3 regions of the Micromonospora sp. NPDC023869 genome follow, and region 3 is predicted to be linked to each of the others. Evidence: riboswitches for the same ligand, from Rfam matches in the RefSeq annotation. Region 3 holds a riboswitch; each other region holds the start of a gene.
The links. Region 3 has a riboswitch for cobalamin ahead of ACZ31C_RS19190 (peptidase). Riboswitches for the same ligand answer to the same signal wherever they lie in the genome.
Positions count from the first base shown of each region.

Region 1: another riboswitch for cobalamin. It lies ahead of ACZ31C_RS10810 (energy-coupling factor ABC transporter permease); the one in region 3 lies ahead of ACZ31C_RS19190 (peptidase).
Region 2: another riboswitch for cobalamin. It lies ahead of metE (5-methyltetrahydropteroyltriglutamate--homocysteine S-methyltransferase); the one in region 3 lies ahead of ACZ31C_RS19190 (peptidase).

Region 1 covers NZ_JBVHKD010000003.1:45,600-50,219, forward strand. The annotation lists gene ACZ31C_RS10795 (YncE family protein) at 56-1,306, shown strand; gene ACZ31C_RS10800 (roadblock/LC7 domain-containing protein) at 1,496-1,915, shown strand; gene ACZ31C_RS10805 (DUF2267 domain-containing protein) at 1,920-2,324, opposite strand; cobalamin riboswitch at 2,450-2,624, shown strand; gene ACZ31C_RS10810 (energy-coupling factor ABC transporter permease) at 2,655-3,347, shown strand; gene ACZ31C_RS10815 (energy-coupling factor ABC transporter substrate-binding protein) at 3,344-3,673, shown strand; gene cbiQ (cobalt ECF transporter T component CbiQ) at 3,673-4,416, shown strand; gene ACZ31C_RS10825 (energy-coupling factor ABC transporter ATP-binding protein) at 4,413-4,620, shown strand, end outside.
Region 2 covers NZ_JBVHKD010000010.1:152,133-156,752, forward strand. The annotation lists gene metE (5-methyltetrahydropteroyltriglutamate--homocysteine S-methyltransferase) at 3-2,294, opposite strand; cobalamin riboswitch at 2,415-2,627, opposite strand; gene ACZ31C_RS24980 (FecCD family ABC transporter permease) at 2,793-3,881, shown strand; gene ACZ31C_RS24985 (ABC transporter substrate-binding protein) at 3,907-4,620, shown strand, end outside.
Region 3 covers NZ_JBVHKD010000006.1:286,529-291,148, forward strand. The annotation lists gene ACZ31C_RS19185 (hypothetical protein) at 60-554, opposite strand; gene ACZ31C_RS19190 (peptidase) at 588-1,643, opposite strand; cobalamin riboswitch at 1,741-1,869, opposite strand; gene ACZ31C_RS19195 (DUF4240 domain-containing protein) at 1,973-2,512, shown strand; gene ACZ31C_RS19200 (hypothetical protein) at 2,891-4,198, shown strand; gene ACZ31C_RS19205 (Crp/Fnr family transcriptional regulator) at 4,294-4,620, opposite strand, start outside.

The DNA of each region.
Region 1 (4,620 bases), on a different contig from region 3:
CAGGTTCCACTGTCCGCCGACGGAACCGGAATCGGCGTGGCGGTGTCATCCGGGCATGATGGCGACGAGGACGACCACCCGCCGTACCCTGTTGTCCGCGCTGGTGGGCGCGGGCGCCGCGACGCTGGTCGGGTGTGATCCGACCGGGTCCCGGGTGGCGGCGGTGCCGCCGGATCCGTTGCTCCTGGACCTGGCCGACGGAGTCGTCCTGCTGCGCGGTGCCGAGCGGCAGGTCATTCCGCACGCCGTCGCCACCGCCGACGGGCGGTCGGTGTACGCGAGCGCACCGGAGGGCGCCGACACCGCGTTCTGGCGGATCGAGACCGCCACGGGTGTCGCCTCCGCGCGGGTGCGACTGCCCGGACGCTGGGTGCCGCAGACAGTCTCCGCCCACGGCAGGTGGGTGGCACTGACCACCGAGGCGGTGAGCGTCACCGCAGCGTCTCCGGCCGGGCGGGACGTCACGCCGGTGCTGATCGCCGACGCGGATGGAGTGCGGCAGCGACTACGGCTGCCGGGCAACGTCGTCCCGGAGGCGTTCACCCACGACCACAGCGGCCTGTTCGTGCTGGAGTGGCTGCCGCCGCAGGCACCGGACCGGTACCGGGTCCGGGTGGTCGACCTCGCCACCGGTGTGGCGGGCCCGTTGCAGACCCGCCTCAAGCAGACGATTCCGGCGGGCGCGGAGGAGGAGATGCGCGGCGACGGGCGGCAGGCCGTGCTCGCCCCGGCCCGTCACGTCCTGTACACGCTCTACACCCACCAACCCGATCACCGGCACACCCGGGACCGCATCAGCGGGCGGCCGGGGAGCGACGTCCACGCCTTCGTGCACACGCTGCACCTGCACGAGCGGTGGGCGTACTGCGTGGACCTGCCGCACCCGTTCGGGGAGGGACCGGCCGACGGGCACGCCATGGCGATCGCCCCGGACGGCTCCCGGCTGTACGTCGCCGACCTCACCTCCGGCACCGTCGCCGAGATCTCCACCGAGGAGCTGACGGTACGCCGCACCGCCGCCGTCCCCGTAGCGTCCGGCCCGGCGTACGCGACGGCGGACGACGATCGACTGTTCCTCGGCGGGGCCGGTGTGGTGCGTACCGTGGATGCCGCCGGTCTGCGGGTCGTCGCCGAACGGCCGGTCGACGCTCCCGTCAGCGGTCTCCTCCTCGGCCCGGACAGCGGTCGTCTCTATGTGGGTGGGCGGGACGCGCTGAGATGGCTCGACCCGGCCAGCGGCGCCGAACTGGGTCGTGTCGCCGTACCCGGATTGGTGGGGTTGCGGGGCCCGGTGCCGTCGTCCTGAGCGGGCGTCACCGTCGGTCAGAGGAGCGATTCCCGGCGTGATCGTGCCGTCCGACCCGTCCGATTAGGGTGACCAGCGTCGTCGTACGTTAGGAGGATCAGGGAACAGGATCAGGGGGAGTGTCAGCCCCCTGACGCCGGGTCTTCTCTGGTACGAACGTAGGAGTTTCGACGAGAGGACAGCGCCCTTATGACCCATGCCCTGGTCACCGCCGAGAATCTCAACGACGCGCTCGACGACATCGTGGATCGGGTGCCCGGTGCCAAGTTCGCGGTGGTGCTCTCCCCGGACGGCATCATGCTGGGGGCCTCGCGGGGCATCGACGAGGAGATCGCCGAGCAACTGTCCAGTGTGGTCTGTGGTCTCCAGGCGTTGGGTCTGGCCGCCGCCCGACTGTGCGGTGAGGGTGAGCTGCACCAGGTGGTGGTGCAGATGTCGCGGGCGTTCCTGTTCCACGCCACCACCGGCAACGGGGCGATCCTCACCGTCGGTATCGACGGCTCGGCCGAGGTGGGCGACATGGCGTACGAGGTCGCCCTCTTCTGCGCCCGGGCCGGGCATCACCTGCCGGTGTACGTGGAGCCGGCACCCCACCTGACCGCCCGGTGATCCGCTAGCCGCGGTCGCGCTGCGCGTCGTAGGACGGCGCCGGGTTGGCCACCTGCCACAGTTCGGCCGGCAGGTTCGCGATGACGTCGTCGTAGTCGGCGGGGGCGACGTCACCTCGAATGGTGTCCATCACCGCCCGGACGCCGGCCTCGGCCAGGTCGGGGTCGACGTCGGCTCGGCCGCCGACGCGCTGGACGAACACGTCGAGCCCGAAGCGTTCGGCGGTCTCGCTGGGCGCGAACGTGTACGCCCGCAGCCCTTCCGGGAGTTGCTCGGCCAGGTCCCGGGCCTCGCCTCCGTCGATCCGCTCGGCCAGCGTGGTCAGGGTGGCGCGCGCGATGGCGGTCGCCTGTTCCGTCGACGCGCCGGTGCGGTTCGCCACGGACTCGATGAACTCGTTCTCGTCCAACCCGCCGGCCCCCTTCTCGCAACGGATCTGGCGTCTACCCGGGAATCGTCGTGACAAACGGCACTCTTCACCCGAGTACGGCCGCTGGGGCATCGATGAGTCTTGTGCGCCGGTGCGCAGAACGGATAACGTCGCGCCGTCGCGGTAACGGGAAGCCGGTGTGAGACCGGCGCGGCCCTCGCCACTGTGACCGGGGAGTTCGCTCCGACTTGTACGCCACTGGGTCCGTGGAGGACCTGGGAAGGCCGGAGTACGCGACGATCCGGGAGCCAGGAGACCGACCCCGACGTGTGATCTCGTCCACGAGGTGTTGGAAGGGGAGGTCGACTCATGCACATCGCTGAGGGCTACCTACCACCGGTGCAGGCGGCGGCATGGTTCGCGGTCTCGACACCGTTCGTCATCCACGGTGCGCGCAACCTGGTCCAGCAGGTCCGCGCGAACCCCGACGCGAAGCTGTTGCTCGGCGCGGCCGGGGCGTTCACCTTCGTCCTGTCGGCGCTGAAGATCCCTTCGGTGACCGGCTCCTGCTCCCATCCGACCGGTGTGGGTCTCGGCGCGATCCTGTTCCGAGCCCCCGTGATGAGTGTGCTCGGCACGATCGTGCTGCTGTTCCAGGCACTCCTGCTGGCCCACGGCGGGTTGAGCACGCTCGGCGCGAACGTCTTCTCGATGGCGATCGTCGGCCCCTGGGTGGCCTTCGGCGTGTACGCGCTGATCCGCCGGCTCGGTGGCGGCCTCGGCATCTCGGTGTTCTTCGCCGCCGCCCTGGCCGACCTGGCGACCTACTGCGTGACCAGTGCCCAGCTCGCGCTGGCCTTCCCCGACCCGGATTCGGGCTTCGTCGGCGCGCTGGCCAAGTTCGGGTCCATCTTCGCGGTCACCCAGATCCCGCTGGCGATCAGCGAGGGGCTGCTCACCGTCCTAGTGGTCCGGTTGCTGGTCCGGGTGAGCCCGCAGGAACTCCGCCGGCTCGGCATTCTGCGCCGTCCGGCCCCGACGACCCAGGGAGCGGTGGCGTGAAGTCGTTCGGCCGGACCAACCTGTTGTTGCTGCTCGCCGTGGTGGCGTTGGCGGTGGCGCCGCTGGTGCTGGGGCTCGGCAGCGGCGAGGAGCCGTTCGCCGGGGCAGACGCCCTCGCCGAGGAGGCGATCGTCAACGACCACCCCGACTACGAGCCGTGGTTCAGCTCGATCTACGAGCCGCCGTCGGGTGAGATCGAGTCGGCGTTGTTCGCGCTCCAGGCCGCCCTCGGCGCCGGGTTCCTCGGCTACTACTTCGGGGTCGCCCGGACCCGGCAGCGGCTGCGTGGCGAGCAGACCGCGACCGGGGAGAAAACCACCGACTAGTGCTCGCGTTGGACGTGGCGGCGTACGCCAGCCCCTGGCGACGCCGCCACCCGGCGGAGAAGGCCCTGTTGGCCCTGGGGCTGTTGGGCTGCGCGTTGCTCCTGCCACCGTGGCCGGGCGCCCTGGTGGTGGGCCTGACCGCGGCGGTGGCGTTGCTCGGGCCGGCGGCGCTGCCGCCGCGCCTGCTGGTCCGGGCGGCCCGGACCCCGCTGTTGTTCATCCTGACCGGCTCGGTGCCGATGCTGGTGGCGGTCTCCGGCCCGACGCGTGTGCGGTGGGCGCCGGAGGGGCTGGCGACGGCCGCCGCGACCGCCGGTCGGGCCTGCGCCGCGCTGCTCTGCCTGCTGCTGTTCGCCGCCACCACGCCGCTCGCCGACGTGTTGCCCCGACTCCAGCGACTCGGGGTGCCCAGCGCGGTCACCGAGGTGGCCGCGCTGATCTACCGGATGTTGTTCCTGCTGCTGGAGAGCGTGCACGCGGTGCGGCAGGCCCAGGCGGCCCGGCTGGGCTACCGCACCTGGGCCAGCACCTACCGGTCGCTGGCCGGGCAGGCCGGCGCGGTCTTCGTCCGGGCGTTCTCGCTGGCCCGGCGTTGGGAGGAGGGGTTGGCGCTGCGCGGTTACACCGGCTCGCTGGCGGTACGCACCGAGGTGCGGCAACCGTCGGTGGCGTTCCTGGCGACCACCGTGCTGCTGTTGGCGGCGGTGGTGCTGGCCACCCGGCTGCTGGTGGCGCTCGGGTGAGCGGCGACCCGCCGCTGTTGGAGCTGCGCGGGGTCAGCTTCGGGTACGAGGCGGACCGCCCGGTGCTGACCGACGTCGATTTGCGGGTGCCGGCCGGGCGGCGGATGGCCGTGCTGGGACCCAACGGCGGTGGCAAGACGACCTTGTTCCGGCTGATGGTCGGCGCGTCGGCCGCCGACGCGGGCACGGTGCTGGTCGGCGGGG
Region 2 (4,620 bases), on a different contig from region 3:
GGTCAGGAGTCGCTCGTCGGCCCGCCCTCGGCGGCCAGTTCGGCGCGGACCGAGGCGGCGGCCCGGACCAGCGCGGTCAGGGCGGGACGGACCTCGTGGTAGCCCCGGGTCTTGAGCCCGCAGTCCGGGTTGACCCAGAGCCGCTGCGGGTCGACGACCGCCGCCGCCCGGCGCAGCGCGGTCACCACCTCGGCCGCATCCGGCACCCGGGGCGAGTGGATGTCGTAGACACCCGGTCCGATCCCCCGGGTGTAGCCGACGGTGGCCAGGTCGTCGAGGATCTCCATCCGGGAACGGGACGCCTCGATGCTGGTCACGTCGGCGTCCAGGGCGTCGATGGCGGGCAGCACCTCACCGAACTCCGAGTAGCACAGGTGGGTGTGGATCGCCGTGGCGTCGGCGACGCCGCTGGTCGCCAGCCGGAAGGCGGCCACCGCCCAGTCCAGGTAGGCGGTGTGGTCCCGGCGGCGCGGTGGCAGCAGTTCCCGCAGCGCGGGCTCGTCGACCTGGATGATCCGGATGCCCGCCGTCTCCAGGTCCCGCGCCTCGTCGCGCAGGGCCAGCGCGACCTGTCGGGCGGTCTCCGCCAGCGGTTGGTCCACCCGCACGAACGACCAGGCCAGGATGGTCACCGGGCCGGTGAGCATGCCCTTGACCGGCCGGTCGGTGAGCGACTGGGCGTAGCGGGACCAGGTCACCGTGATCGGTACGCTCCGGGTCACGTCGCCGTACAGGATCGGCGGGCGTACGCACCGGGAGCCGTACGACTGGACCCAGCCGTGGGCGGTGGCGGCGAAGCCGTCGAGGTGTTCGGCGAAGTACTGCACCATGTCGTTGCGCTCCGGCTCGCCGTGCACCAGCACGTCCAGCCCGAGGCGTTCCTGTTCGGCCACCACCTCGGCGATCTCGGCCCGCATCCGCTCGGCGTAGCCGGCCGCGTCCAGGCGACCGGCCCGGTGCTCGGCCCGGGCCCGGCGCAGCGCGTCGGTCTGCGGGAACGACCCGATGGTGGTGGTCGCCAGCGCGGGCAGCCCGAGGCGTCGACGCTGGGCCTCGGCACGGTGCGGGTACGGGCCGCGTCGGGTGTGCTCGGGCCGCAGCGCCTCCAGGCGGGCGCGGGCCGCGTCGTCACGCCACTGCGCCGGCGGAGGCGGAGGCGCGGCGGGCAGCTCGCCCACCCCGTCGCGCAGCACCCGACCGAGCGCGACCACCTCGTCCACCTTCTGCCGGGCGAACGCCAACCGTTCGCGCAGCCGAGGGTCGAGGTCGGTCTCGGCGGCCAGGTCCACCGGCACGTGCAGCAGCGAGCAGGAGGTGGACACCGCGACGGTGTCGGCGAGCCCGGTGAGGGTGGCGCCGACGGCCGCGGCGGCCCGCAGGTCGGTCCGCCACACGTTGCGGCCGTCGACCAGCCCGGCGACCACGGTCCGGCCCGGCAGCGCGCCGTGGCCGGCGAGCCGGTCCAGGTCGCCGGGTCCGGCGACCAGGTCCAGACCGATCGCCTCGATCGGCGTGTCCAGCAGCGCGGGCAGCGCGTCGCCGAGTTCGCCGAAGTAGGCGGCGACGAACAGGCGGGGCCGGTGGGTCAGCGCGCCGAGGCGGGCGTAGACGGCACCGAGGTCGCGGATCTCTGCGTCGGACCGGTCGCCGACGTACGCCGGTTCGTCGAGCTGCACCCACGGCACCCCGGCGTCGGCGAGCGCGGACAGCAGGTCGGCGTAGACGTCGGCCAGGTCGTCCAGCCGGTCGAACGGGCGGAACCCGTCCGGCGCGTCGGCGGTGGGCTTGGACAGCAGCAGCAGGGTCGCCGGGCCGACCAGGACCGGACGCGTGGTGATGCCGAGCTCCCGGGCCCGCCCGTACTCGGCGAGCGGCTTGTCGGCCCGGGCGGCGAAGGCGGTGTCCGGGCCGATCTCAGGCACCAGGTAGTGGTAGTTGGTGTCGAACCACTTCGTCATCTCCAGCGGCGGCTCCTGCGCGGTGCCGCGTGCCATGGCGAAGTAGGTGTCCAGCTCACCGAGGCCCCGCCGGCGGAACCGGTCGGGTACGGCGTCGACCGTGACGGCCGCGTCGAGCACGTGGTCGTAGAGCGAGAACGTGTTGGACGGTACGGCGGACAGGCCGGCGTCGTGCAACGTGCGCCAGGTCTGTTCGCGTACCTGTGCGGCGGTGGCCCGCAGGGTCGGCTCGTCGACGCGGCCGGCCCAGTAGCCCTCGACCGCGGTCTTGAGTTCACGACGCGGGCCGATGCGCGGATAGCCGAGCACGGTGCTCGTGCCGAACGGAGTGGTCATGTCGCCAGGGTTCCCTTCCCTCGAGGTCCGGCGGTACGGCTCCGGGGAAGGCTGGGGAGGGCACGGCGCGACGACCGGCCTCGCCCTGGCCCTCCCGCGAGGCCGACGGCGGCGTGCGCGGCTGCGCACGCGGCACGGGCAGGTCTTCGGACTCGTGGGCGCGACCGGCTGGGCCGGTCTCCTACTGGCCGTCGCTTCCCGGACAGGTGTCCAGTGCGTGTGACGGCGGTCGTTCCCACTCACCGCTGCGGGGCAGTCCCGGATTCACACCGGGTTCCCTCTTACGACGCTCCGACCGGACGGCCGGGGCGAACCAGTACCGCTTCGGATCCTAGCGTCCGGATCGCGCCCGACGACCGTCGCGCCGGTGTGATGTCCGCGCCGCGACGCCGGGTCGAGCGGCGGGTGAACAACGACTCATCCGCCTTCCGCTGGCGTGATCTTGGTGTTAGTTTTTGCAAAGACTTGGCAAGAACAACGACTTTGCGTGGGAGTGCGGTGAGCGTCACCACCCTGCCGACGAGCCGGACGGACGTGCTCGGCGTGGCGGCGCAGCGCCGTCGGACCGGCCTCTGGCTGCTCGCGCTGACTATCGGCCTGCTCCTGACCGGGCTGGTCGCGGTCGGTGCCGGGGCGATCGGCATCCCCCCGCTCACGGTGGCCCGGATCATCGGGCACCAGCTCCTCGGGGTGCCCGGCGAGGTGACCTGGACCGGGCCGCAGCAGGCGATCGTCTGGCAGGTCCGGCTGCCCCGGGTCCTGCTCGGCATGCTGGTCGGCGCCGGGCTGGCGGTCTGCGGGGTGGCGTTGCAGGCCATGGTCCGCAACGTGCTCGCCGACCCGTACCTGCTCGGGATCAACTCCGGCGCCTCCAGCGGCGCGGCCGCCGCGATCCTGTTCGGCGCGGGCGCCGGCTTCGGCCAGTACGCGCTATCCACCAGCGCGTTCGTCGGCGCGCTCGGCGCGTCGCTGCTGGTCTTCCTGATCGCGCGCAGCGGCGGCCGGGTCACCTCCATCCGGCTGCTGCTGGCCGGCGTCGCCGTCGGGTACGCGCTGTACGCCACCACCAGCTTCCTGATCTTCGCCTCCGGTTCCGCCGAGGGCGCCCGGTCGGTGATGTTCTGGCTCCTCGGGTCGCTGGGCCTGGCCCGCTGGAACGCTCTGCTGCTGATCGCCGCGGTGGTGCTGATCGGCACCATCGGCTACCTGACCGTCGTCGGGCGGCGACTCGACGTCCTGGCCATCGGCGACGAGACCGCGCACACCCTGGGCGTCTCGCCGGACCGGTTCCGGCTCCGGCTGCTCGTGCTGGTCTCGCTCAGCGTCGGCATCCTGGTCTCCGCCGCCGGCAGCATCGGGTTCGTCGGCCTGGTCGTGCCACACCTGGCCCGACGCATCGTCGGCGCGCCGCACGTCCGCGTGGTGCCGGTGGCCGCGCTGCTCGGGGCGATCCTGCTGGTCTGGGCCGACGTGCTGGCCCGGGTGCTGCTGGCGCCGCAGGAGATTCCGATCGGCATCATCACCTCCCTGCTCGGCGCTCCCTTCCTGCTGGTCCTGATCCGCCGTCTGCACGCCTCCGGTGCCTGAAGAGCCCACCCGTCAAGGAGAAACGATGTTGAAGGCAACCCGCCTCGCCACCGCCGCCGCCTCCGCGTGCGTGCTGCTCGTCGCCGGGTGCGGCGGCACCGCCGACGGGCCGACCGAGGCCGGTCCCGGCTATCCGGTGACGGTGACCAACTGCGGCGTGGACGTCACCTTCGACGCCCCTCCGCAGCGGGTCGTGCTGCTCAAGAGCGCCGCCGTGCCCTACCTGCACGCGCTCGGCGTCCTGGACCGGGCCACCGCCCGCGCCGGGCAGTACCCGAAGGAGTACTACGACGCGGCCACCCAGGCCGAGCTGGATCGGATCCCGCTGCTGACCGACAAGACCGACACCAGCGGCCACCTCCAGATCTCCAAGGAGGTGGTGATCAGCCAGGAGCCCGACCTGGTCCTCGGCGAGGTCGACAACCTCTCCCGCGACACCCTGGAGGCGGTGGACATCCCGCTGCTGGAGGAGCCGGCGATGTGCCCGGACAGCACCGCCGTGCCGAGCTTCGACGACATCTACCGGCAGATGGAGACGTACGGTCGGGTGTTCGGCCGCCAGGCCGAGGCGACGACCGCGGTCACCGCGCTCAAGGACCGGATGACGAAGGTCCAGGCCGAGGCGGGCACCTCGTCCGGGCGTACCGCGGCGGTGCTCTACCCGACCGTCGGCGGCGGCACCACGTACGCGTACGGCACCGGGAGCATGGCCCACCCGCAGTTGGAGGCCGCCGGCTTC
Region 3 (4,620 bases):
TACGGCGCCAGACGGCGTCGACACCCGGCGGGCGCGTGGCCCGTCAGGCAACCCGCAGGTCAGGGGGCGGTGATGCTGGGTGCCGTGCCGGTGCCGAAGGACCATCCCTCGACCGTGCCCGGCGCCGGGTTGTAGCTGGTCGCGCCCAGCGTGCTGTAGGTCCAGGCGGCGCCGCTGCCGGAGGCGTGCCAGTAGGACCAGTACGCGCTGGCCGGCGGGGTGTTCACGCAGGGCTCGGTGGCGGCGGTCGGCTGGCCGTTGATCCGGCAGATGAACGCCAGACCCCATCGTTGGGTACCGGTCACCGCGAAACCCGCGCCCTGGAGGGCGGCCAGGCCGGTGGCCGGGTCGCCGAGCGCACACGCCACCTGGACGCCACCGCCGAGCGGGCCGTAGTCGACCACGACGGTGACCCCGGTCGTGCCGGTGCAGGCGGCGGCGTGGGCGGCGCGCGGTGACGGTTCGACGGCGATCAGGCCGAGCGCGACGACGGCCGCTGCCAACAGGCCGGCGAACCACCGGCGGACGGGACTCTGGACATGGGACATGGGCACTCCTTCGTCTGAGGAACGGGGATCGGTGCGTGGTCAGGGGCAGGGCAGGGTGGGTGCGCCGGTGGCGGCACCGGCAGAGGAGAGCCGCGCGTAGCCGGTGCCGGTGACACCGAGGACGGCCTGGGTGGTGGCGCGGGTGGCGGTGCCCGGGTCGAAGACGCCGCCGTCGAAGTCCACGGCACCCCGGTCGGCCGTCGGCGCGGCGCAGCCGACCTGCAACCCGGTCAGGAAGATCCGGGCCCGCAGCCAGGCCAGCGGTCGGCCACCGTCGCGCAGCGCCTGCGCCGCCAGTCCGGTGCTGTTGGCGTTGGCGATCCCGTCGGCGTTGGCGAACCCGCCGTCGACCCGCTGCACCGACACCAGCCAGCGCAGTGCCGCGGCGGCGTCGGAGTGCCGTCCGGCGGCCCGCAACGCCTGCGCCGTGAGGGCGGTGGCGTCCACGTCGGAGTCGCAGACCGGCTGCGCCGGCAGCACCGGGTAGCCGCCGTCCGGGCACCGGGTGCCGACCAGCCATGCGGCGGCCGACGGGGGCACGCCCGCCACGGTCCGGCGCAACGCGAGGATGGCGAAGGACTGGCTGAACGCGTTGCTGTAGTCACCCCACGCCGACCGGTCGGTGAAGCGGCCGTCGGGCGCCTGCAACCCGCGCAGCCGGGTGACGAGGTCCACTCCGCCGACGTCGGTCGGGTCGCCGCCGCGTACCGCGACGGCGAGGGCGAGCTTGGCGGTCGCGCCCGCGTACGCCTCGGTGGTGCCGTCGCCGACGTAGCCGTCGCGGACGTCCGGCCGGGTGACCCAGGCCAGCGCCGACGCGCCGAAGTCGTCGGCGACACCGGCGGCGGCGAAGGCGAAGACCGCGTCGAGGGTCAACCCCTGGTCCGGGTATGCGACGCCGTCGAAGACGGTCTCGAATCGTTCCCCGTCGACCAGTTGGCGGGCCAGCCAGCCGGCGGCCGCGTCCGAACGGACGCCACCCACCTGGGCGGGGGCGGCGATCGCCGGACCGGTGAGAGTCAGGGTCAGGGTGAGGGCGGCGAGCACGCCGCAGAGCAGGGTGAGCAGGCGGTGCCGGCTCAGGCGGACGACCATCGGGCGCGCCTTTCCGGCCCGGCGGTCGTCAGAAACCCGGCCTACCCGTCAGGACGTGGCTGGCCGGCCTCCGACCCGTGGGCCACGACGGGTGAGGAGCAGGGGCGCGGGTACGGCAGGTATTCGGGCTCGCCACCGGGGTTACCCCCGGCGGCCCACCGTTGCGGGCCAGCGCCGGACTTCGACCGGACTTCCCCCACACGTGACCGCGGCTGTGGAATTGTCGGGCCAGTCTGATCGGCCCTCGCCGTCGCTGTCAATGTGCGACGGCTCGCACGCCGTGCGTCACGTCAGCTCCCGATGTCGGTGCTCGGGGCTATCGTCCGGCCATGACGAACAGTGATCTTAAGGTTCCCCCGACGCTGCCGACGGCCGAGGAGGAGGACCGCTTCTGGGCGCTGGTGGAGCAGGCGTGGGCCGCGCTGGGGCCGGAGCCGGCGGCCCTGCGTCGCGCCCTGATCGACCGCGACCCCGCGCACGACGACGGATACGCCATCGACCGGTGGCTCGGCCCCTTCCTCGATGAGCTACGCCGACTCTCCGCCGACCTGCCCCGCACCGAGCTGGTCGCCCTCGACCGGGTCGTGGAGCGCAAGCTGTACGACATCGACCGCGCCGACATCCACGAGATCACCGACGGTTCCGACGACGGCTTCCTGTACGCGCGTGGGTACATCGTGGCGCTGGGTCGGGAGTTCTATGAGGCGGTCCGGGCGAATCCGGTGACGGCGGTGCTCGACGCCAGCTGCGAGAGCTTCTGCTACCTCTTCTCCCACCTGCATCACGAGCGGTTCGGTGACTGGCCGGAGACCGGCTCGGGGATCAGCCGGGAGTCGTACAGCAATTCGGCCGGCTGGGCCGACGCGTAGCGCCCGGGTCGGCACGACCAGGACGCCACCGGGCCGACGTCGCTTGTGAGGTATGTTCGGTTCAACGCGCTCAATGCCACACACACGCTATCGGCGTATGCACATAAGTGAGCAGACGATCAACCCCCGCGACCGGCACCGTAGTGCTTCCCGAGTCGCGAGGGAGGTGATTTTCATGAAGAAGCTCACGGTTCGCCGGCTGGAGTCGGTGAAGACCAGCGCTGTCGCCGCTGCGTGTGTCGTCTCCTGACGGTGACACGCCACCTGAAGGCCGGCACCCGGACGGCAACTCCGGGTGCCGGCCTTCATCGATCCGCATGAGATGAGCGAAAAGGACGACTGACCATGGCCGGCTACCCACCAGACACACGTGTCCGAGTGCGCCCGTTCGACCACCGCACGGAGGGCGACACCGTCATCATCGGCGATGTCGAGCGGCAGGTGTTCCTGTCGATCCCCGCCGAAGGGCTGGATCTGCTCCACTCGCTGGCCGCCGGCAACTCGGTGGGCGAGGCGGTCCGCCAGTACGAGCAGAAGTACTCCGAGACGCCCGACATCACCGACTTCCTGGACGCGCTGGGCGACGAGGGCTTCGTCGAGGTCGACGGGGAGGCCGCCGCACCCGGCTCCGCCCCGGCCCCCGCCCCGGCCGCGACGTCCCGCCCCCGGCGCAGCTGGAGCCTGAACTGGCTCAGCCCGACGGTGGCCCGTCGCATGGTCAGCCTCCCCGTGCTGCTGCTCTGCGTCCTGATCATCGCGGGCGGCGTGTATCTCGCCGCCGACGATCCCGACCTGCTGCCCACGCCCGGTGAGACGCTGCTGTTCCCCATCCACTTCGCGGCGCTGACCTGGGCGACGTTCATCCTCACCCTGGTCGGGGTCGCGATCCACGAGGCCGCGCACATGGTCGCGGCGCGGGCGGCGGGCGTACCGTCGCGGCTCGTCATCGGCAACCAGATGTACATCCTGGTGGTCCAGACCGACATGAGCACGATCTGGATGGCGCCGAAGCGGCAACGCTTCGTCGCGTTCATCGCCGGGACCCTGGTGGACGGCGTGCTCGCCTCGTCCTTCGTCTTCGCCCTGTGGGCGGGCCGGCAGGGCTACCTGCAACTGCCGGAGTGGGGCGCGCTGCTGCTCACGGCACTGCTGTTCACGTACCTGGTCCGGATCATCTGGCAGACGTTCCTGTTCCTGCGGACCGACGGCTACTACATCGTCGCCACCGCGCTCGGTTGCCGGAACCTGATGTCCGACACCGAGGACTACCTGCGCAACCTGGTCGCGCGGATGGTGCGGCGCACGCCCCGGGTGGACCAGTCCGGCCTGCCCCGGCGGGAGATGCGCGTGGTGCGCTGGTACGCCCTGGCGTGGATCGGCGGGCGGTTCATGGCCCTGCTCACCCTGGTCTTCGTCGGGATCCCGCTGCTGTGGGGCTTCATCTACCAGTTCCTGCTCTTCGTCTCCGGCCAGGACTCCATGATGGGGTCGTGGGACTTCGTCACCATCGCGGTGATCAGCTTCCTGCTCGACGGCGGCGGACTGCTGCTCTGGGGACGCAGCCTCTATCAGAGTGCGCGGGAGCGACGTCGCCGGCACGACGTCCGGTCGGCCCGGGAGCAGGCCCGCGCGGCCACCCCGAGCACCGCGAGCCCGACGGTCGTGGAGCCGAGCGGCCGGCAGTGACCCTTCGCTTCCTCCGACTCCCACTCGCGGCCGACCGTGGTCGCGGGTGGGAGTCGGCGGCGTACGGGTGCCGGTCGGTGGATGGCGGGTGGCGCTCAGGCGACGGCGTCGGGGCGACCCAGCCGGCCCGGCCCCAGGCCCATCCGTTCCATCAGGTAGTCGACGATCAGGCGCGGGTCGGCGTGGATGGACCCGCACGCTGTTTTCCGGATCATCCCGCGATCGGTGAAGCGTTGCAGGAACAGTCCGACCCGGGAGCGGGTCGTGCCGATCATCGCGGCGTAGTCCTCGTGGCGCAGCTTGAGACCGATCCGGATGGTGCGTCCGGAGGCGGTCCCGAACCCCTGTGCCAGGTCGAGCAGGCGCATCGCCAGGCGCGCCTCGCAGTCGGATGTGGTGTGTTGCAGCAACAGCGAGCGGTG